DNA from 3 places in the Pseudarthrobacter sp. NS4 genome. Region 2 is predicted to be linked to each of the others. Evidence: riboswitches for the same ligand, from Rfam matches in the RefSeq annotation. Region 2 holds a riboswitch; each other region holds the start of a gene.
The links. A riboswitch is a leader RNA that binds a small molecule or an ion and turns the genes downstream of it on or off. The one in region 2 is predicted to bind cyclic di-AMP.

Region 1 (7,370 bases), 1.3 Mb from region 2:
GCAGCGGCCGGCCCGGCCGTGATGATCTGCCATGAGAACCGCGGGCTTACGCCTCACATCCTGGACGTGGCCCGGCGTTTCGCGAAGGCAGGCTACAGCGCACTGGCACTTGACCTGCTCAGCAGGGAAGGCGGAACGGCGGGAATGGACCCCGACGCCGTGCCGGGTGCGCTGACCAATGCCGGCGCACCACGCCACGTGGGGGACTTTGCTGCCGCCTTCGACTACCTGGCAGCACAGGATTTTGTCGACCCGGCCCGCATAGGTATGAACGGCTACTGCTTCGGCGGCGGCATTACCTGGCAAGCCGCAACGGAACTGAGTGGGCTCAAAGCTACGGCCGCGTTTTACGGGCCTGCCCCGGACCTCAGCAAAGTACCCGCCATCAGGGCGGCGGTCTTCGGCGTCTATGCGGAGCTGGACCAGCGCATCACCGGTGCCATGCAGGGACTTCGCGACGCACTGGCCGGAACCTCGGTGACGCATCAGCTCACGGTCTATCCCGGCATTGACCATGCCTTCCACAACGACACCGGCGAGCGCTACAACGAGGCACAAGCCACGGCAGCGTGGAATGACACACTGGCCTGGTTCGGGCAGCACCTCTGAGTCCCACGCGGGGCAGGTTTTCACCCCCAACCAGTCATCAGTATGCTTACTATTGTTGGACAAGCCGATCACGAGGAAGGCATCACCATGACTGAACAGAACCTCCCCGACGACGAGCTGGAAGTAGTCGAGGAAAACGACGTGCTTCTCGATGAGACTCCCGGCGCCGCTTCATCCCTTGAGCTTGACCCGGTTTCCGGTGAGCCTGACAGCTATCCGGGGGCCGCAGAAAACAATCCGGACCGCTGGCAGGAGGACCCACTGCTTCAAGAGGAAGTCTCCGGGGAAGAGGAGGATTTCCTCAGCGACCAGACCCTGCGCGACGACATGAAGGCGACGACCGACGGGGCAGGTGGCGAGCTTCCGGCGACCACGCCCACCCTCGGCGAGGCTGTTGCAGACGTTGACTTTGGTGAAAATCCGGCCGGCCCGGAGGCTGAAGGCAGCGATGACTCGGAAAACTTCGGCGGTTCTCCGCTCAGTGAATTCGACCCTGATGACCTGGAGCGCTAAAACCCGCAGCGGAACCACCTAGCCACAGGCCCAAAGTGGGCTAAAATACTAAGCAGACTGATGAATATCGGTTGGCAGATCAAGACTGAAGGAGTTTCACATGAACTTGGGAAGCATGATCAGGAACGCCGCTGGACGATTCTCAGGGAGGACCGGGACCGCGGGAACAGCACGCCGGCCGGGCATGGGCACAACCGGCCGCACGCCGCACACCACGGGTGCGATGGGAGGCAGGCAGGGCGGCATCGCCGGCCGCATTATGGGAATGCTTAAGCGGCGCTAACTAAGAAGAAGACTTTAAAGCAGGTCCCGGATCCTTCCGGTACCTGCTTTTTGGTTTTCAACAAAGCCATGCGTGAACTCGTTATCCTCGGAACTGCATCGCAGGTTCCCACCCGCACCAGGAACCACAACGGGTACCTGCTGCGATGGGACGGTGAAGGCCTGCTCTTCGACCCTGGAGAGGGCACCCAGCGCCAGATGATCCATGCCGGCGTATCTGCAACCCAGGTGACCAGAATCTGTCTGACCCACGTCCACGGCGACCATTGTTTCGGGCTCCCCGGCGTGCTGTCCCGCATGGCCCTCGACGGCGTCACGTACCCGGTTCACCTTCACTACCCGGTCTCGGGGGAGGGCGTGGTCCAGGCCCTGGTATCCATCAGTTCGCCCGGCATCGATCTGAGGCTTCACCCTCATGGCGCACCCGGTCCTGTGGCGGAAGGACTCGAGGTCCGGCCGCTGAAGCACCGCATCGAAACCTACGGTTACCGGCTCAACGAACCCGATGGCCGGACCCTTCTCCCTGAACGGCTTGCGGCTGCGGGCATACAGGGCCCCGACGTCGGCCGCCTGCAGCGCGAAGGCGCCCTCGCCGGCGTCGGCCTGCACGATGTCAGCGCCGCCCGGCCCGGGCAGTGTTTCGCTTTCGTCATGGACACAGCCCCCTGCCCGGGGGCGGAAGAACTGGCCGACGGCGTGGACCTCCTGGTTGCCGAGTCGACCTTGAGCGACGACGACGCCGGCCTGGCACACGAATACCGGCACCTCACGGCCGGGCAGGCAGGGGAATTGGCCGCCAGGGGCGGCGCCGGCACGCTGGTACTCACGCACTTCTCCTCCCGCTACGGCGACGACGTCAGGCTCCTCGCGGAGCAGGCAGGCGCGCGGGCCGGAAAGGCAACAGTGATTGCTGCCCACGATCTTCAACGTGTTGCCTTTCCGCAACGCCGGCGGTTGCCGGTGGCCGGGGTCCCTGCCGGACTGGAGGACCAGGCCGGAAACATTGCCAAAGCCCGGACAGGAGGATCAGAGTGAAATACATGGCATCCGCCTCGGAGCCCAGCCACCCAATCTGCTGTGGAGGCCGACATTGAGCGCAACTTCCGAAGAAGTGTTTGACGTTACTCCCGAAGACAAGGAACCGGCGCTTAGGCGGGTCTTGGGTCCCAAACTCCTCCTGCTCTTCATCGTGGGGGACATCCTGGGCGCCGGCGTTTACGCGGTGACCGGCACCATGGCCGGCACAGTGGGCGGGATTGTCTGGTTGCCGTTCCTGCTGGCTTTCGTGGTGGCCACACTGACCGCCTTCTCCTACCTCGAGCTGGTCACCCAGTACCCACAGGCCGCCGGCGCTGCCCTCTATACGCACAAAGCGTTCGGCATCCACTTCGTGACCTTCCTTGTGGCGTTCGCCGTCGTTTGCTCCGGAATCACCAGCGCCTCGACCTCCGCCAACGTCCTCGCCCAGAACTTCTTCGGCGGACTGGAGATCAACGGTGTGATGGGTGACCCGGGGAGGGGCGCGATAACCGCCGTGGCCCTCGGGTTCATGCTCCTTCTGGCAGCCATCAACCTGCGCGGAGTTGGGGAGAGCGTCAAATTCAATGTAGTGCTCACACTGGTGGAGATGATCGCACTCTGCATCGTGATCGGCGTCGGCTTCTTTGTTATGGCCCAGGGGACAGGCAATCCTGGTGAGATCTTCGTCTTCAACGACTACCAGGACAAGGGCCTGTTCCTCGCCGTCACCGCCGCCACCTCCATCGCCTTCTTTGCCATGGTGGGTTTCGAAGACTCGGTGAACATGGTGGAGGAAACCCAAAACCCTGAAAAGATCTTCCCGCGGACCATGCTCACCGGACTCGGCATTGCCGTGCTCCTCTACATGCTGGTGGCGGTGTCCGTGGTGAGCGTGCTGACACCCGTGGAGCTCGAAAACATCAGGGAAGCCGAAGGCGCCGCACTCCTGGAAGTCGTCCACAAGGGCTCACCCGATTTCCCAATCGACCGGGTCTTCCCGTTCCTGGCCGTCTTCGCCGTCGCCAACACAGCCCTCATCAACATGCTGATGGCAAGCCGCCTGATATACGGGATGGCCAGGCAGCATGTCCTGCCGCGGCCCCTGGGAAAGGTGCTGCCCGTGCGGCGTACGCCGTGGGCCGGCATCGCTTTCTCGACCATCCTCGCGCTGGGACTCATCCTGTACGTGACCAGCGATCCCGAAAGTAACATTGTGGCCAACCTTTCCGGCACCACGGCTTTCCTGCTGCTGTGCGTCTTCACTGTGGTCAACGTGGCCTGCGTGGTGCTGCGGCGGAAGCGGGACCCGAACCGGAAGGTGTTCTTCACCTCGCCCGGGCAGCTTCCGCTCGTCGCGGCCCTGCTCTGCGCGTTCCTTGCCGGACCGTGGGTGGGCCGCAACGTGATTCAATACCAGATCGCCGGCGGACTGATGGCGATCGGGGTAATCCTGTGGCTTATTACCTGGCTGATCAACCGCAGAACCAACGACAACGATAGGGTTAATCCATGACTGCCGCTGCAGAATCAACGGTTACATTTGACGGCCGTTTCGCGAGGGAACTGGCGGAAATGGCAGTTCCCTGGCAGGCCGAGGAAGCTCCCGAACCGAAGCTCCTGGTCTTCAATGAAGCGCTCGCACATGAGCTGGGACTCGACCCGGGCTACCTGCGGAGCCCAGAGGGTATTCGGCTCCTCCTGGGCAACCATGTCCCGGAGGGGGCCACGCCCGTAGCCCAGGCCTATGCCGGCCACCAGTTCGGAGGCTACTCGCCCCTGCTCGGGGATGGACGGGCCCTTCTTCTGGGCGAGATTGCTGACGCCAACGGCCGGCTGCGGGACGTCCACCTCAAGGGCTCGGGGCGCACACCCTTCGCACGGGCAGGAGACGGACGTGCCGTCGTCGGGCCGATGCTCCGGGAATACGTGGTGAGCGAGGCGATGCACGCGCTGGGCATTCCCACCACGCGGTCCCTGGCGGTGGTGGCCACAGGGCGGCCCGTGCGCCGGGACGAGATGCTGCCCGGCGCCGTCCTGGCCCGCGTTGCCAGCAGCCACTTGCGCGTGGGCAGTTTCCAATATGCGCGGGCAACGGACAACATCGACCTTCTGCGCCGGCTGGCGGATCACGCCATCGCCCGGCACCACCCTGCTGCGGCAGAAGCTGAGAATCCGTACCTGGCGCTGTTCAGTTCGGTGGTGTCCGCCCAGGCCTCGCTGGTGGCGCAGTGGATGCTGGTGGGCTTTGTTCACGGTGTGATGAACACGGACAATGTGACCATCTCCGGCGAAACCATCGACTACGGCCCGTGCGCCTTTATGGACGCCTTTAATCCAGCCGCCGTCTACAGCTCCATTGACGTGGGCGGACGGTATGCCTACGCCAACCAGCCGGTAGTGGCCGAGTGGAACCTTGCCCGCCTTGCTGAAGCGATGCTGCCGCTCATCCACGAGGACCAGGAGCAGGCCGTTGCCCCGGCAGTGGAAGCACTGGGGGAATTCCGGAAGCAATACAGCAATGCATGGTTCAGCGGAATGAAAACCAAGCTGGGCCTGCCGGAAAGCCCGGCCGGAAGCCCGGAGGACGAAACCACATCGGAACTGGTGGACGGCGTCATTGCGCTGCTGAAGGACGGACCCGTTGACTACACGCAGTTTTTCCGGAACCTCGGCGGCGCCGCCCGTGGAAACGTCCGGCCCGCCCGCGGCATGGTGCTGGACCTCGCAGCATTCGATGCCTGGGCCGGGCGCTGGCTGGCAACGAACCCGGATCCGGACCTGATGGACAGGGTCAACCCGGTGTACATCCCGCGCAACCACCTGGTGGAGGAAGCACTCGCGGCCGCCACAGGGGGCGACCTGGACCCGGTGACCCGGCTGCTTGAAGCCGTCAGCGCTCCTTACAGCGAGCGTCCCGGACTCGAACGGTATGCGGAAGGCGCACCGGAAGATTTCGGAACCTACATGACGTTCTGCGGCACCTAGCCGGCAGGCCTGCGAGCAGGAGGTTGCAGGCGCAGCAGGCCGGGAACCAATAAGGGCGGCAGCCGGGACTACCCGGCTGCCGCCCTTATGTCTGCGTTGCTTTGCTGTGCGAGCGGTGCCTACGCTACGCGGACGAAGGAAGCGCCACCGAGCCAGCTGATGGAGTGAACCTCGGTCTTGAATCCGTCAACGCCACCGCTGACTACCTGGCCGTCGCCGGCGTAGACGCCCACGTGGCCGGCGGTGATTACCAGGTCACCGGGGGCCGGGGTGCCCACCACGGAGCCGTACTGGTAGAACTGGCCCGGGGCCAGGTCTCCAACGGACTTGCCCACGTTGCGGAGAGCCTTCTCCACCATTGCGGTGCAGTCCTGGCTGACGCCGAGCTGGCCATAGGCGTTCGCCAGGATGGCGGCGCCGGTGCCCGTGCCGGTTGCTGCGGGAGCGGGAGCCGGGGCAGGGGCCGGGGCCGGGGCAGCTGCGGTGGAGGCGTATGAGATGTTCATTCCGGTGTTCGCAGGAGCGGCTGCGGCCTGGACGGGAGCCGGAGCAGCTGCGGCCGGGGCGGCTGCGGGTGCAGCGTATCCGGCGCCCGGGATGCTGATCTGGTCGCCCGGGTAGATGATCGTGGAGACACCCAGTCCGTTGGCGGCCAGGACGTCGTTCAGGCTGACGCCGTGAGCTGCCGAGATGGCGCCCAGGGTGTCACCGGAAACGACGGTGTGGACGTTGGCTGCTGCTGCGGGGGCTGCAACTGCTGCGGCGGGTGCCGAGTGTGCCTGGACGTTAGTGGTCTCGTTGGTGTCCGGGCCGGTCACGCCAGCGTGGGCCGGAGCTCCGACGCCGAACGCAATGCCGGATGCGGCGGCAACTGCGAGGGCCGGGCGGCCGATCGTCCGGGCCTGGGACTTGGCCGAAACAGCCAGTCCCTGAAGCACGATTGAGCGGGCCGGAGTCGCACGGTGACGGGCGGTGGTGGAATTTTTTGACACGGTTGATCGCCTCTCCCATGCCTGCGGGGTGAGCTGTCGGGTTCGGGTTGGAGATACCCGGCCGAAAGCAACCCCATAACGAAAGGAGGCGCTATCGACTTAACCCCAAGACTTCAGTGAAGCCGCGGAAACTTGGTTCCCCCGTCCCTGCCAACTGGAAACGATTGAATCCCGGTTCAGCGGCAGGGCTCGGCATGCTGAGGGGAATGTCCCGCTTGGGAGGGACACGTGAAGACCTTATCCCGCCCGGACGCCTATTGTCACATTTGGATAACATGCGAGGTCCTTCTATCGGATAAAGCAATCGTCTTGATAGTCCGTGACCATACGCCGCTGACCTCGGCTGATACGGCCTCTTACCCCGCGGCGCAGGCGGACGTAACAAAGTCATAAAGTTCCGCACGCAACAAGGGATCGGCGGCGATCTTCACCCGGCCGTCCAAGGGGCCGACGACGATGTGGAGAGGCAGCAAGGTTCCCACCTTGTCCTCCGCAATGGCATGCGGATCGCACCGTGCCGGGCGGATGCGGAGCGGCCATTGAGCTGACCCATCGCCCGGCTTGACGGTGATGTTCGTGGGCCACGGATCCCCGGGCACCTCGGCCAGGAGGGGAGTGCCGTCCACGCTCCTGATGGTCAGGGAGTCCGCTGCCTCACCTGGCCTGTTCCCGTCCGCTGCTGGCCGGGGTGTTACCACAAGCCGGACGACGGCGGTGCGGGAGTCCTGCGCCACCTCAAGTTGGGTGCGCAGGGCGATGTCTGCCACGGCGGCCGCCGCTGCCGTGAGGCAGAGTTCGGTGTTGTTGCGTTGGAGCACGCCGAAAGGGTCCCCTGCGTTGACGGTCACTGGCCTGGCTTGGGAGTGGCCGGGCGCCGCAAGGAGCAGGGTAGCGGTGGCCTCCTCCCCGGGTGGGGAGCCCACCGGGCCGCCGCACCTGGGTTCCGGAAGCGCTGCCGGCAGGCTCTTG
Region 2 (7,370 bases):
TCCGCGGGGAGACGGCCTTGATGATGGTGCCGTCCGGGCGCCAGGCAATGCCCTCGCACTGGAAGCCCGGGGTTTCGATGGTGAAGCCAATGTCCACCACCACCTCCACCGTGGTATCCGGCGCGGTGCCCCACGATTCGGGGACTTCGCCCCGAAGGTGAAGCCACTTGGTCCCCCAGGGCTTTCCCCAGGGTGCGCCATGTTCCTGCGGCTGGAATTCCTGGCGCATTGCCTCCAGCGCGGGGACCGGTTCGTCGGGGACGTCCCAGCTGCTCAGGGAGAGGGGAAGGGTCCGGCTGTAGATGGCAGGGATGATGCGCTCACGCACAAACCTTTCCAGGCGGACTTCCGTGATCCGGCGGTCGTCATGCAATGTAGGCCTTCTTATGAGTTTGCAGCTGGACCAACGTGTCCATTCGATGGACAAATCTACCCGCTAGTAGCCTGATAACCAACCCCTCCGCGGAACGCGCGCGAAACCCCACGGCGAAAGCTCAGGCGGGTGGCATGTTGACCACAGGCCTGGCGATGCGCTCATCGCCGGCATAGATATTCAGGCTGGTACCGCGGCTGAAGCCTGCCAGGGTCACTCCGCTTGCTTCGGCTAGTTCAACGGCCAGGCTGGAGGGCGCGCTGACGGCGGCCAGCACGGGAATGCCTGCCAGGGCGGCTTTCTGCACCAGCTCGAAGGATGCCCTGCCCGATACCTGCAGAACCGTTCCCCGCAGCGGGAGGAGTCCTTCGCGCAGTGCCCAGCCCACCACCTTGTCCACCGCGTTGTGCCGCCCCACGTCCTCGCGGAGGCAGAGAAGCTCCACACCGCCGTCGTCCTTTACCTTGAACAGCCCGGCCGCGTGCACTCCCCCGGTCTCGTCGAAGACGCGCTGGGACTGGCGGAGCAGTGCAGGAAGTGAGGCAAGGACCTGGGCATCCACCGTCACAGGATCGGACTGCGGGCTGTAGTGCGAGGATTTCTCCACCGCCTCGATCGAATCCGTCCCGCAAATGCCGCAGGAACTGGACGTATAGACATTGCGCCCGGTGGCGGGGAGCGGGACGTCCGGCCGCAGCTGCGCCTCCACCACGTTGAATGTCTGGACCCCGTTTTCGTCTTCGCCGGCACAGAACCGCAGCGAAACGAGCTGTTCTGCGGTCCAGATAACGCCCTCGGACACCAGGAACCCGGCCACCAGGTCAAAGTCGTCGCCAGGAGTCCGCATGGTGACGGAGAAGGAGAGCCGGCCCAAACGGATCTCCAGCGGTTCCTCCACAGCCAGGACGTCCTCCCGGTACCGCACCGGGAACTCGAGGGCATTCTGTGAACCGTCCAGCACATACTTATGCACCTTGCGGCGCTGGGTTACGCGTCCCATGTCCCACCCTGCCTTTCCATAACTCCATCATGACACCGCGGGGAGCCGGCAGGCACCGAGGGTTCAACCAAGGAGGGCGCTCCAGTCCACCGGGCCGTCCGGGGCGGGCTTGGCAGCAGTCCGGGCAGTCCGGCCGCCGCTCCGGGGCTTTGCCTTGGCCGGGGCTTCTGCAGGCCCGGGAATGGGAGCAGACCAGGGTAAAGCGAAGGCAGGCACTGCCTCACCCAACTGCACCCCGTGCGGCGGCACCACCATGACGCCGTCGGCGGAGGCGAGTCCCCGCATCATGCCCGGTCCCGTATGCTGCGCTGGCGAGGCCATGCCATACAGGAGACTGAAGGGCATCAGCCGGGTGCGGCCCGGCTCGGGGTCGATCACGGTTCCGCACGGCACATCCTGCACCGCTGGCATCGGACCGTGGCCCAGTGCGGCCAGCAGCGGGGCGCCCACGGTGGACAGCGCCATCATTGCCGCGAGCGGATTGCCCGGCAGGCCCAGCACAAAGCGGCCGTCCGGCAACTCAGCCAGGACAGCCGGATGCCCGGGACGCATCGCCACGCCGTCGATGATCAGCCGCCCGCCCAGCTCAGCAACTGCGCGGCGCAGGTGGTCCGTGCCGGAGCGCCCCGTCCCGCCTGTGGTGATGACGACGTCGGCGGGCAGGTCAGGCGCACCGGGCACCTCCGGAACCACGTCCTCCAGGGCGGCGAGCCATTCCGGATAGGAATCTCCGATTTTCTGCTGTCCGCCGGCGATGCCGCCGAGCATCGTGACGACTGCCGGCAACTGGGGACCGAACGTGTCACGCACCTGGCCCGGGACCGGGAGCCCGTGCGCCACCACCTCGGAACCGGTCAGCAGCAGCCGCACAAGGGGCTTGCCCTGGACGCGCAACTCGTCGTGGCCGGCCAGGGCAGCGAGTGCCAGATGCGCCGGATTCAGCTCCACGCCAGCCTTGACCAGGATGTCCCCTTCCCGGGCTTCCTCCCCCGCCTTCCGGATGTGCTGGCCATTGCGCGGTTCGCCCGGACGGGCGGTTCCGCCGGCCGCCAGGACGGGCAGCCCGTCGTCGTCCTTTTCCATGACGGCGCTCTCACTGCGGAGTACGGCCTTGGCGCCGGGAGGAACGAGGCCGCCCGTCACAATGGGACTGGCCTGGTGCGGCGCCAGCCTGGTCCCCGGCTCCACCGGGATCCACGGATCGGTTCCGTTCACAGCCCATCCGTCCATCGCTGAAGACGCGTAGTGCGGCATGTCCTGGAGAGCCACGATGTCCTGGTCCAGGCGGCGGCCAAGGGCCAGCTCCAGCGCCACGGGCCCGGCAGGAATAGGCGTGGCGGCGTCGAAGGCCGCCTGCCGGGCTTCTTCCCAGGTGTGGGCGAGGTGATGCGGTGCTTCCTGCCCTTCGGGCTTGCCGGTTTCTTCCTGGGATTCCCCGGTCATTCGCCGGGAGTCCCGGCGGCTTCAGCATCGTAGTCAGCCGCCAGGCTGCGGGCCACGGCCAGGGCCGCGTCCATGGAGGCGGCGTCCGCCGTCCGGTCCGCTCCCGAGGCAAGGCCGGCGGCAAAACCTGCAATGAAGGTGGTGAGCGGAGCAGCGGGGCGGACCACGGAATGGGCGGCTACGCCGGCGAGCGAGAGGATGGCGTTGACATCCACCTGGACGTCCTCAAGTTCATAGGCCTGAAGCAGGGACCTGCACCATTCCTCCAGCGTTTCATCCTGGCTCTTCACGAACTGCCTCCCAAGTTAACTGCGGCCGCGCCGGCCAGGTGCGGTGTCCTGGTTGCCGGCGGCAATCCCTAGTGCGGAGGCATCGTCCCAGGTATCCACGTCTGCTGTGGACGCATCAGGGACGGTGACAAGCCGCACGTCCAGACTAGCAAGGAGCGACCGGACAGAGCCGTTGATTAAGCCCCCCTTGGCTGCAAGATCCCGCACGGCTTTATTTAGCCCGGCTGTGCGATAAAGGCCGGCCAGCGGCTGGATCCTGCCCTCCGGAGTTCCGTCATCCGTCCGGGCCAGAATCGCGTCTGCTTCCATGCTTTTCCCAGACAGCAGCTCCGAGCGCAGGGCCTTGACAGCGTCGGACACCAGGGGCATGTCGCAGGCCAGCACCAGCGTGTATTCAGCACCTCCCCCATCAGGCTTCAGGGTTTCGAGTCCGGCCGCAATGGCAGCAGCAGGCCCTGCAAATTCCGGCTTCTCCCGACAGGAGAGGACGCCCTGCGGCAGGCGTCCGGGGTCGGGCCCCACCACCACGACGCGACCGGCACCTGAAGCGGCGGCAAGGGCCCGCTGCAGGAGGGTAGCGCCGTGGTACACCAGGTTCTGTTTCGGCACACCACCGAGCCGCGAGGACCGGCCTCCGGCCAGGATCAAGGCATCAAAGTACGGGGCGCTCTCTTCCACTGTCCCAGCCTACCGGCTCCCCGGACGTGGCTGGCCGGCCGTACAGCGGGTACGTCAGGCAGCGCGTTCGGGCAACAGGAACGGATCCCACGCTGGCGTGGGCTTTTCCAGTTCCTTGATTTGCCAGATGGCGCCGCGTGGAGGCTCCGGTACGAACCGCAGTTTCCAGCCCATTTCAGCCGGGGTATGGTCGCCTTTGACGTTGTTGCAGCGAAGGCAGGCTGCCACGAGGTTCTCCCATGAATCAGCACCGCCGCGGGACTTGGGATGCACGTGGTCGATGGTGTGCGCCGCTTTACCGCAATACGCGCATTTGTGCCCGTCGCGTCTCAGCACCCCCCGCCGGCTGACGGCTGTGGCCTGGTTGTATCTGGGACGGATGTAGCGGTTCAGGAGAATCACGGACGGGCGGCCCAGGATTTCCTGGGGACCCACCACGGGATCGTCCCCTTCGGCCACCACGCTCGCCTTGCCTGTGAGCACAAGCACCAGCGCCCGGCGGAAAGTGATAACCGCCAGCGGTTCATATCCAGCATTCAGAACGAGAGTGCGCATGCACGTACCTCTTCACGGCCGCACCCGTCAGGGGCACGAGGGCCGGCTGCCCTCGGCATGTCCGGGCTATGGATCGACACCACAAGAGTAAACAAAGAAGTGCACTATCGGGTAATCCGGCTGGTGCGCTCTTGCGCATCAATTCGGGCGGGAGGCGGCCGCCGGCCGCGTGTCCAAGCTCCATTAAACGAAAAGGACCCCTGCGATGAGGCAGGAGTCCTTTGGTTCCGTCAGTTCAGCCGGACAGCAGTCCGGTGTCCCAAGGGCACATTAGTTCACGCGGATGAACACCGGGCCGGAGCCAACATTGGCGCTGAAGACCACGGTCTGGTTGCCGTTGTACCCGCCGTGCACAGCCTGGCCGTTGCCGGCGTAGACAGCGATGTGCGCCATACCGGCGCCACCGTCAGCGTAGTAGATCAGGTCGCCCGGCTGAGCCTCGGCAGCGCTCACCGTGCGGCCCAGGGAGAGGTAGCCTGCGGGCCAGTCGTGGAAGTTGATGCCCACGGCGGCCAGGGAGTTGGTGACCAGCATGGTGCAGTCCTGCATAACGCCCAGCTGGGCGTAGGCAGCGGACAGGATGGCTGCACCCTTGCCGCTGGCGGAAGCAGCAGGAGCGGCAGCGGGGGCTGCGGCGGTGGAAACCTTGGCGGTCACCTTGGGAGCTGCAGCAGGCTGGGCAACGGCGGGAGCCGGCTCGGCCTCCTTGACCTCAACAGGTGCCGGTTCTTCGATAACAGGAGCCGGCGTAGTGGTCACGGCAGGCTTTTCGAAGGTGATGGCAATGGTGGATGCCGCAGAAATCGGAGCCTCGATCGCGGACTCAACTTCCAGTGTGGAAGCCGGTGCGGAGTCCCGCTGGACGTTGGCGTCGGCAGCGTTGGCTGCGATGCCACTGGTCAGGACCAGGCCCGAGGCGGCGGCGATTACCGCGGCCTGGCGGCCTACGCCGCCGGCGTTCTCGCCGACAGCCTTGGCAATGACAGCGATTGAGTTGGTTTTGGTGACCTCGGCGCGGTGCCGTGCGGTAGCACGAGTAGTCATCAGTTCTCTCTTTCGTTTTCCTCGGGCCTGTGGGCAGCCGAGAGTTTTGGACGCGCCGGCATCTTGGGGGTATGTCGGCGGGTTCCGAACGGGGATGTGGTGATTTAGCGAAAAGCGCAGGCAAAGAAATAGTTCCTGGGGCCGAAGCCCCAAGAACTATTAGTTGCCCATGGTGTAGAAGGAGGAGGATCCGGTGGCGGCCACAGAGTGAAGCAGCGTGCCCTGGGAGGGGTTGAGCGCGCTGACCATCATGCCGTTACCGACGTAAATTCCGACGTGGGCTCCGCCGTTCTGCATGACCAGGTCACCCGGCTTGGGGGTGGAGGTAGGGGTCATGGCCGTCCAGGCGTTGACGCGCGGGATGCTGATGCCGGCCTGGGCGTAAACCCACTGGGTGAAGCCCGAGCAGTCCCAGCCGTTGGGGCTGGTGCCGCCCCAGACATAGGGGCGGCCGATGCCCGTGTAAGCGATGGCTGCGATGCCTGAGGTAGCTGCAGAGCTAACGGCCTCTACTGCCTTTTCCGCGGTGGAAGCGGTGGACACGGTGGTGGCCGTGGAACCGTCGCGGGTGGCAGCGGCAGTGGACTGCGTGCGGACCGGCTCGATCTTCGGAGCAGCGGTGGTCTTCACCACGGGGCGCTCGAAGGAAACGGTGGCGGTGGGCGCTGCGGTGACGGCCAGGGCAGTCTGTGCGGAACCCGACTCGGTGGAAGCGGAGACACCAGCCGTGTCCGCCGCGTTGGCCGGCAGTCCCATGCCAAGGACAAGGCCGGATGCGGCTGCGACAACGGCAGCCTGGCGACCTACTGTCCCGGCATTGGCACTAACAGCCTTGGACATTGCGTCCAAAGGGTTGGTACGAACCGTTTGCGCACGGTGGCGCGCAGAATTATGGCGTGAAGACACGAAGGTAGCCTCTCCCAATGCCTGCGAGGTGAGCTGTCGGATTCGGATGGGAGTCACCCGGCCGCGCGGCTTCCAAAGGAAGCTTTGCGACTTAACCCCAAGGCCTTCAGAAACGAAGACCAAAATTGGTTCCCCCGCCCCTGCCAGACGATGAAATGCGAACGGACCTTGAGCGGTGGCAGAGTTAGGCAATCCGCACAAGAGCGTCAACTTCGGAAAAGTTGACGCGAGTTAGACGGTACAGCAGTTTTGCGTGAATGTCACATTCAGGTCACGGCTGGTCACGACGATTTGAGAGATGACCATCATTTGACTAAAGCCACCCTGTGGGATCGACAACTTCGCCGTTGATCTGGACCTCGAAATGGAGGTGGCAGCCGGTAGAGGCTCCGGTGGTGCCGCTGAGCGCCAGGACGTCGCCGCGCGAGACCGTCTGGCCTTCCTTGACGCTGAACGATGACAGGTGGTTGTAGGTGGTCTCCAGGCCGTTGCCGTGGTCCACAACGACGCGGTTTCCGCCGCCGTACTGATGCCAGCCAACGAACGTCACGGTGCCGGTGGCAGCAGCGAGGACGGACGTGCCGCACTGGGCCACGTAATCCTGCCCGCGGTGGAAGTCACCGGAGCCGCCGGTGATGGGGCTGATGCGGTAGCCGAACGGCGATGCCGTGGAAAGGGTGGCCAGCGGGGCGCCAAGGCTTCCAGCGGAAGCGGCACGGGAGACCGCACCGGCTGATTGCGCGCTCAGGAGTTGTTTGAGTTTACCGTCCGGGTCAGCCTGCGTGACAACGGCTGACCGGCTGAAGTCAATCTGCGCTCCCGGCTCGGCAGAGATGGCCGGCTGCGGGGTGGCGGCGAAGGCAGCGACGGGTGTGGCACCGGTGTCGGTGGCCATGACCGGACTGGTGGCCGGAACAGTCACGGTCAGCACCAGGCCTGTGGCCGCAAGCGCGATCCCGGCTTTTTGCCCGATGCCGCTGGCCGAGGCAAACTCGGTGATCTGCCGGAAGGGACCCCGACGGCGGCGCGCATCACGGTGGAGGTCGCGGGGGCGCTCCGTGTTGATGACTTCGACGACACG
Region 3 (7,370 bases), 140 kb from region 2:
TGGGCAAGCGGCTCGTGGGCAGGACCCGCCCGGACCATACGGAGGCGGTCCCGCCCTACGAGACCTCACCGTCCTTCCCCAGCGGCCACACACTGAACACCACCGTGGTGATCGGCGTGCTGCTCTACATCATGTTCCTGCAGTTCCAGATGCTCTGGGCGCGGATTACCGCCATCACGGCAGGGGTCGTCTTCATCATTGCGATGGGCCTGAGCCGGGTGTTCCTGGGCCACCACTGGCTGACCGACGTTATGGCCGGCTGGCTCCTGGGCCTCGCCTGGGTGGGAATCGTGATCCTCGCCCATCGGCTGTTCCATCTGACCCGACGGCGGGAGCATGCCGGCCCTGCACCCACGTTCGAGCACCCGGTGGTGCGCGATGTCGTGGCTGAGTCCCTGCACCATGACGGCGGCCACACAGAGCGCGGGAGGGATAATGCCGGATGATAGTTTTGTCGCATGCGCACTCTCGTTGTGGACCACCCGCTGGTCGCCCATAAGCTCACCGTTCTCCGGGACAAAAACACTCCGTCCCCGGTTTTCCGGCAGCTGACCGAGGAACTGGTGACGCTCCTGGCCTACGAGGCCACCCGTGAGGTCCGCACCCAACCCGTCACCATCGAGACCCCCGTCAGCACCACCGTGGGCACCGCGTTCACCAAGCCCACTCCGCTGGTGGTTCCTATCCTGCGCGCAGGTTTGGGCATGCTCGAAGGGATGACCAAACTGGTCCCCACTGCTGAGGTGGGATTCCTGGGGATGGCCCGGGACGAGGAAACGCTGGACATCATCACCTATGCAGAGCGCCTCCCCGAGAACCTCACGGACCGGCAGATCTTCGTCCTGGACCCCATGCTGGCCACCGGTGGAACCCTGCGCGAAGCCATCAAGTTCCTGTTCAAGCGCGGGGCATCGGACGTGACCTGCATCTGCCTGCTGGCAGCGCCGGAAGGCCTGGCCAAGCTGGAAGAGGAACTGTCCGGCGCCAACGTGACCATCGTCCTGGCATCCATTGACGAGAAGCTGAACGAAAAGTCCTACATCGTTCCCGGACTCGGGGACGCGGGCGACCGCCTGTACGGCATCGCAGGCTAAGGGCGGCCACGCCGGCATTCCCCGCGGGGCGCCGCCGGGAACGGGCTCGAACCTCCAGCTGGTGGTCAGCGACATCCAGGCAGCCCATAAGCACCTGAAGGACAACGGGGTGGACGTCAGAGACGTGGATGTGCAGGACTGGGGCCACTTTGTCTACTTCGCAGACCCGGACGGGAATAAATGGGCGGTGCAGTACATCCCTGGCCGGTAGGGCAGGATGGAGGCATGAGCCTGCCTGCCTCCACTGCCCAACAGACCCTGACCTGCCGTGCCGTCCTTTTCGACATGGACGGCACCTTGGTTGATTCCACCGCAGTGGTGGAACAGGTCTGGAGCGAATTCGCGGTGCGCTACGGCCTGGACTTCGAGGAGATCCTCAGAACATCGCACGGTGTACAGGCCATCGACACCGTCCGGCGCTTTGCGCCCGCCGGTGCGGACGTGTTTGCCCTGGCGTCCGAACTCGGCGCAATGGAGCGTGTCCGGACGGAGGGCATTTTGGCCTTGCCCGGAGCGGCCCGGCTGTTGGCTGCCTTGCCAGGGGACGTCGTTGCCCTGGTCACCTCTGCCGACCGCGTGCTGGCCGACATCCGGATGGCCGCTGCAGGACTCCAGATGCCGGCTACGGCAGTGACAGCCGAACTGGTGAGCCGGGGCAAGCCGGATCCGGAGGGCTACCTGAAGGCCGCAGCCCTCCTGGGCGCAGAGCCCGCCGAGGCGCTGGTCTTTGAGGATGCCCCCGCCGGCATTGCCGCCGGGCTGGCAGCGGGGATCCGCACCGTGGCGGTGGGGCCGAACACCGGACCGCTCCCGGACGGCGTGCTGCACATCGCGGACTACAGCAGCATCACCGCAGAAGTGGATGCGGACGGACCGGGCCGGCCGGTTATTTCTTTCCGGCTTTGAGGTCCGCAACCCTGCCCGGCCGCCTCCGCAGCCATCGCAACAGAACAGGCCACTTCAACAGGTCAGTCCGAACCTGGTGCCGGGAACCTGTCCGGCTTTAGTACCAGTTGTTGGCGTAGTGGAAGTTCAGGGCGCCGCACGGGGACTGGTAGCGCTCCTGGATGTAGTTCAGTCCCCAGTTGATCTGCGTGCGGTAGTTGGTGAGGTAGTCGGCTCCGGCGCTCGCCATCTTTTCTGCGGGCAGGGACTGCACGATGCCGTAGGCGCCGCTGCTGGGGTTGGTGGCCGTGGTGGTCCAGTCCGACTCCTTGGTCCACAGCGTCTGCAGGCACTGCATCTGGTCCGGGGCCCAGCCATAGGAAGCCAGTTGGCCGGCAGCGTAGGCCTGGGCACCGGCGGGATCATTAACCGCGACGACGGGAGCAGGTTCGGGTGCCGGGGCCGGAGCGGGTTCGGGGGCGGGTGCCGGAGCAGGCTCGGGTGCGGGAGCGGGCTCGGGCGCCGGAGCGGGCTCGGCAGCCTGGGGCACAACGTCGATCCCGGCGGGAGCGGGTGACTCGGCCGGGTTGGAGCGGATCTCGCTCTTCTCGATGCTCATCTGCGCATCTGTCGTTAAGGACTGCTCGGTGGAAGCAACTGTCGTCAGCGACTCGGTGGCCTGGCCTGCGGCACCTACTCCTACCAGCAGCGCACAGGACGCTGCGAGGACTGCCGCGCGCTGTCCCATTGTGAAGTTCTTGCCTTCAGGGCGCTCGTTGCTTGTTGACCCGTTTTTCGGGCGCGGTTTTACCGGGAATTTGAACATGGTGGATCGCCTCTCACACCTGCGGAGTTAGCTGTCGGGTTCGGATGAGGGCATCCGGCCACACGGAAAGATCACGTGCTGGCTTAACCCCAAGGGCAGTCAGTGCCCGGGACGGTGGGTCCCCCGCCTCTGCCTTTGGTCAACCGGAATCCGGGAAGTGGCAGAGTTTGGCGTCATCCGGATATGCGCCCCGTCGGGAACCGCACCCAATCGACGGTACAGGAGTGCAGCACTTAAGTCACATTTAGGTAACGGAGATCACGACGACGGCGCGTCGGCTTGCCCGCGATCGAGCAGAAGGTGCCGGCCATCTCCAAGTGGGTGCCCGCCCGGCTGTGATGCCACCGTTACCGCCCGCCCTCTCTTTCAGGATGATTGCAGAATGGATAAGCCCAGCCCGGGTTCGTCGTCCACCGCCAGGGCACGGATAGGGGAGCCGTCCGGGGTGGGAGGGCGTGGGAAGGTTGTTGGTCACGGAGTGCGAACTGGCCATGGGACGACTCTCCGATCATTCGTTTGAGCCGGGCTGTGGGCTTCGTGTGTTCCTGGCTGTGAATCCCAAGCGGGCCGGCCGGGCTGGTACTGCTTTTGCTGTCCCACTCCATCCGTGCTGTGGAAGGCCGGTGCGGGGTTCTGGAAGGAGTTCATCCGGCGGCTACGACAGATTTCCGGGGCTGCTGCGGAAATTTTTCTTTTCCAACTCCGCGCGCCGCTGGACACGTACTCCTGTAGGTGCGGGCATTTTGGCATCGAGCACTCAGTTGAATAAGGGCGAGCAAAAAAGGCCACATGTCGAATAAAGTTTCAGGAAAGGGGCGGATGAGAGGCTCCCACCAGATAACGAACGTTATTCTTTCGCCTCATCCAGAATCGTGATCTGCACCACAATGGAGCATTTTGTCTCACCATGCGGACGACCCGGTCCATTGTTACTTGCAAGTTGCCATTGTTACGCTGCACACTTCCAATGTGAACAAGAACTCAACAGCACCTGCAGCCGCAGAATATTGGCCCAGCACATCAGCTGCTGCCGACATGCGCTGTTGTCGAATGCACGCCTGACCTTCCCACCCTCCGAAGTTCTTAGGCATTCGCCCCCAGCCCAGCGTCGGGCGCCCCTCCCCAGTTCGCATTGCGGGAAAACCCAGCATTCGAGCCGCGATGGCGGCCATTCACATTGAGGTAAGCATTTCATGTCAGTTGCATCCGGATACGTCCACATCTCTGTCCGTAACGCCGCCAAGGCCGGCCAGCCGTCGGGCCTGCGTCCCGGCTTCGCACCCCGTCCGTCGCTTGCTCCTTCATCCGGAAGCACCTTCCCTGCACAGGGCTACGCGCCCCAGGGATACAACCCCAACTCCTATGGTCAGCTCCGCGCCGTTCCGCCGTCCGACTCGGCGCCCGTCACGGCCCCCACTCCCGTGGTAGCCGGACCGAATGCCGTACGCCCCGTAGCAAACGACAACGTGGCCCGCGGGTTCGTCCTGTACATGGGGATCGACGAGGAAACCGCAGCAGCAGCAGGCACCTCCATCGCCAAGCTCGCCCAGGAAATCCGCGCCTACGCCCAGTCCCTCGTGACCGGGGCGGAGAGCTACGCAGCCGTGGCCGTCGCCCCCGCCGGCACACCCGGTTCCGCGCTCGACGTCGTCCGTTCCACCTTCGGCGACCCCACCGTGAACTCCCGCCAGCGCACCGAGGCGCAGCGCCCGCAGCAGCCGCAGGAACCGCGACCCTCCGGCGTCCTCATCGACCTTGCCCGTCGTGAAGTCCACCTTGACGGTGAATCACTCAACCTGACGTTCAAGGAGTTCGAACTCCTGAACTACCTGGTCGAGAACGGCACGCGCACCGTGGGCCGCGACGAACTGCTTGAGGGCTTGTGGCGCAACGCCGAAGAAGTGCCCAACGAACGCACCATCGACGTCCACATCCGCCGGCTCCGCTCCAAGCTTGGCCGTCTCGCCAACACCGTCCGCACCGTCCGCGGCCAGGGCTACCGGTTCTACGAGCACCCTGAAGTTGTTGTCTGGGCCGCTCCGGAATACTCGATCTAGCTCGTGCCTCCGCGGCTTTTTTAGCGGCGGACTAGGCTTTAGGCATGAGTGAGCACCATCTTCGACGGCTTGTGATCATGCGGCATGCCAAAGCTGACTGGCCTGGCGGCGTGGCTGACCATGAGCGTCCGCTGGAGGAACGCGGGCACCGGGAAGCGCCGCTTGCCGGGCGCTGGCTGCTCAAGCACAACATCGTTCCCGACTTCATCCTGTGCTCCAGCGCCCTGCGGACCCGGCAGACCTGCACCTGGGTCTGCTCCGAGCTGGGGGACAAGGCCCCCACGCCCAAGCTGGAGGACGGACTGTACGCTGCCTCCGCCCTTCGGATGCTCACCGTCATCAACCATGTGCCGGACACCGTGACCACACTCATGCTGATCTCGCACCTGCCGGGCGTGCAGGACCTGGCCATGCACCTCGCCTCACGGGATTCCGACCACGACGCCTACATGGACGCCGCTACCCGCTATCCCACCAGCGCGCTGACGGTGCTGGAGACGGAGAAGTCCTGGGCCGAGCTCGACGGACAGGATGCACGCATCACCAAGTTCAAGGTTCCGCGCGCCCACTAGCGGCGAGGGCTGCCGTGCCCGCCGTCGTGGTCCCGGGCCGGTACATCTGCCACAGTGGGACCGTGAACCTTCGAGATTCCCTCCTTGCTGTCCTCGTTGCCGTGCTGTGGGGCCTGAATTTCGTGGCCATCGACGTTGGACTGCACCCTGCAGGCCACGAAGTGCCGCCGCTCCTGTTCGTGGCAATGCGCTTTTTGCTGGTGGTCTTTCCCTGGATCTTCTTCATCAGGAAGCCGGATATCAGCTGGAAGGCGATCATCGGCGTCGGGCTATTCATGAGTGCGGGCCAGTTCGGCCTCCTGTACCTGTCCATGGCGCTGGGCATGCCGGCGGGCCTGGCGTCCCTCGTGCTGCAGGCGCAGGTGCTGCTGACGGTCCTCCTGGCCGCCGGATTCCTGGGCGAGCGGCCGAACACCAGGCAACTCGCCGGCGTGGTCCTGGGCGTTGCCGGCCTCGCCGTCGTGGCAGTGGGCCGCAGCGCCGTGGCACCGCTGCTGCCGCTTCTCATCGTGCTGGCCGCGGCCCTCTCCTGGGCTGTCGGAAATGTTATCGCCCGCAAAGCCAAGGCCGCCTCCGGGCTGGGCCTGGTCGTGTGGTCAGGCGCGGTGGTTCCGCTGCCCCTTGCCGCGCTTTCGCTGCTCGTTGAAGGCCCGGACGACGTGTTCTCGACGCTCGGCAACCTGCAGCCGCCCACTGTCTTCAGCGCGCTCTACACTGCTGTGTTCGCATCCCTGGTGGGCTACGGAATCTGGAACCGGCTCCTCGCCAGCCACCCGTCGTCGGCCGTTGTTCCGTTTACTTTGCTCGTCCCCGTGGTGGGCATGACTGCTGCGTGGCTGGCGCTGGAAGAGGTGCCGACCCCTGCCGAACTGGCTGGCGGGCTGCTGCTCCTGGGCGGGGTTGCGACGGCGGTCGTCACCGTTGGCGGCCGGCGGCCTCAGCGCCGTGTTGCCGAGCCCGCGCCCGGCCTGGGTGCAGGTTTCCGGGCCGGTGAAGCGGACGACGACGGCCGCTTGGCTGCTGGCGGTACCCGTGCCGGAACGCGGGTACCGGACGCCCGTTGAACCGATGTGCTTCTGGTGGCCGGAGGCCGGACCGCCGCCGCCGGCCGGCGCGTGCCAGGGGAGCGCCTTCCGCTCGAGCTGCCGAAACGGCTTCCCGCAGGCCAGGCCGCGCCGAGGAACAGGACCAACAACGTTGCCACGAAGGAGGCAGCGGCAGCAAGGAAATAGTTGTCCGGATCATTGGTGGGCAGGGGAGTGCCTACGAACGAGGACTGCCCGTCGTATGCCAGCTCCCAGGTACTGATGAAGGCCAGGGCGAAGCCGATCGCCAGGCTGGTGCCTGCCCCGGTGGCCAGCAGGACTAAGCGCCGCCCCCGGGCCAGGACCTCAGCGACGGCCGATAGATAGGACAGCCCCAGGACGCCGAGGAACGCCACGAAGACCGGCCCGGCGAGGGTCATCCCGGTGAGCACCAGCAACCCGGCCGCGACGATGCCGGTGATGACCGCAAACTTTCCGCTGTTCCCCATGTGGCGCATGTGCACCATCATCCCTGAGGAGCATCCGGCTTCAGCACGTAGCCGCGCATGATGGCCATGATTGCTGCAACGCTTTGGTCACGGGTGCGCTCCGGGTTGTACGTCTGGCGGTCCAGGCCCACCACAAAGCAGGCACCAAAAATGGCTGTTTCCAGGCTGCCCCGCGGCACTGATTCATCCACCGGGTATGCCGTGGCGTATAGCTTAGAGTCCGTACTTCTCCAGCAGCCTGAGCCACACTTCGCTGATGGTGGGGTAGGAGGGGACTGCGTGCCAGAGCCGGTCCAGCGGCACCTCGCCCACCAGGGCAATCGTGGCCGCATGCAGCAGTTCAGCAACACCGGGTCCGGCGAAGGTTGCCCCGAGGAGCACTGTGCGGTCCTCGTCAACAAC

Region 1: another riboswitch for cyclic di-AMP. It lies ahead of NXY83_RS11090 (C40 family peptidase); the one in region 2 lies ahead of NXY83_RS04825 (C40 family peptidase).
Region 3: another riboswitch for cyclic di-AMP. It lies ahead of NXY83_RS04260 (hypothetical protein); the one in region 2 lies ahead of NXY83_RS04825 (C40 family peptidase).

Annotation. Positions count from the first base shown of each region.
Region 1 covers NZ_CP103288.1:2,354,304-2,361,673, reverse strand. Annotated here, with positions in the region: gene NXY83_RS11120 (dienelactone hydrolase family protein) at 1-609, shown strand, start outside; gene NXY83_RS11115 (hypothetical protein) at 697-1,122, shown strand; gene NXY83_RS11110 (hypothetical protein) at 1,223-1,405, shown strand; gene NXY83_RS11105 (ribonuclease Z) at 1,474-2,439, shown strand; gene NXY83_RS11100 (APC family permease) at 2,495-3,937, shown strand; gene NXY83_RS11095 (protein adenylyltransferase SelO) at 3,934-5,409, shown strand; gene NXY83_RS11090 (C40 family peptidase) at 5,529-6,401, opposite strand; cyclic di-AMP (ydaO/yuaA leader) riboswitch at 6,405-6,593, opposite strand; gene NXY83_RS11085 (hypothetical protein) at 6,758-7,370, opposite strand, start outside.
Region 2 covers NZ_CP103288.1:1,018,257-1,025,626, reverse strand. Annotated here, with positions in the region: gene NXY83_RS04860 (alpha-mannosidase) at 1-373, opposite strand, end outside; gene fdhD (formate dehydrogenase accessory sulfurtransferase FdhD) at 495-1,373, opposite strand; gene NXY83_RS04850 (molybdopterin molybdotransferase MoeA) at 1,437-2,816, opposite strand; gene NXY83_RS04845 (DUF6457 domain-containing protein) at 2,813-3,106, opposite strand; gene mobA (molybdenum cofactor guanylyltransferase) at 3,122-3,784, opposite strand; gene NXY83_RS04835 (HNH endonuclease) at 3,839-4,339, opposite strand; gene NXY83_RS04830 (C40 family peptidase) at 4,610-5,383, opposite strand; gene NXY83_RS04825 (C40 family peptidase) at 5,543-6,223, opposite strand; cyclic di-AMP (ydaO/yuaA leader) riboswitch at 6,294-6,474, opposite strand; gene NXY83_RS04820 (M23 family metallopeptidase) at 6,603-7,370, opposite strand, start outside.
Region 3 covers NZ_CP103288.1:880,142-887,511, forward strand. Annotated here, with positions in the region: gene NXY83_RS04240 (phosphatase PAP2 family protein) at 1-446, shown strand, start outside; gene upp (uracil phosphoribosyltransferase) at 459-1,094, shown strand; partial or broken gene NXY83_RS04250 (VOC family protein) at 1,123-1,305, shown strand; gene NXY83_RS04255 (HAD-IA family hydrolase) at 1,320-2,000, shown strand; gene NXY83_RS04260 (hypothetical protein) at 2,098-2,805, opposite strand; cyclic di-AMP (ydaO/yuaA leader) riboswitch at 2,811-2,971, opposite strand; partial or broken gene NXY83_RS20990 (DNA-binding response regulator) at 3,199-3,298, opposite strand; gene NXY83_RS04265 (winged helix-turn-helix domain-containing protein) at 3,999-4,862, shown strand; gene NXY83_RS04270 (SixA phosphatase family protein) at 4,907-5,434, shown strand; gene NXY83_RS04275 (EamA family transporter) at 5,497-6,498, shown strand; partial or broken gene NXY83_RS04280 (TetR/AcrR family transcriptional regulator) at 6,986-7,174, opposite strand; gene NXY83_RS04285 (dihydrolipoyl dehydrogenase family protein) at 7,182-7,370, opposite strand, start outside.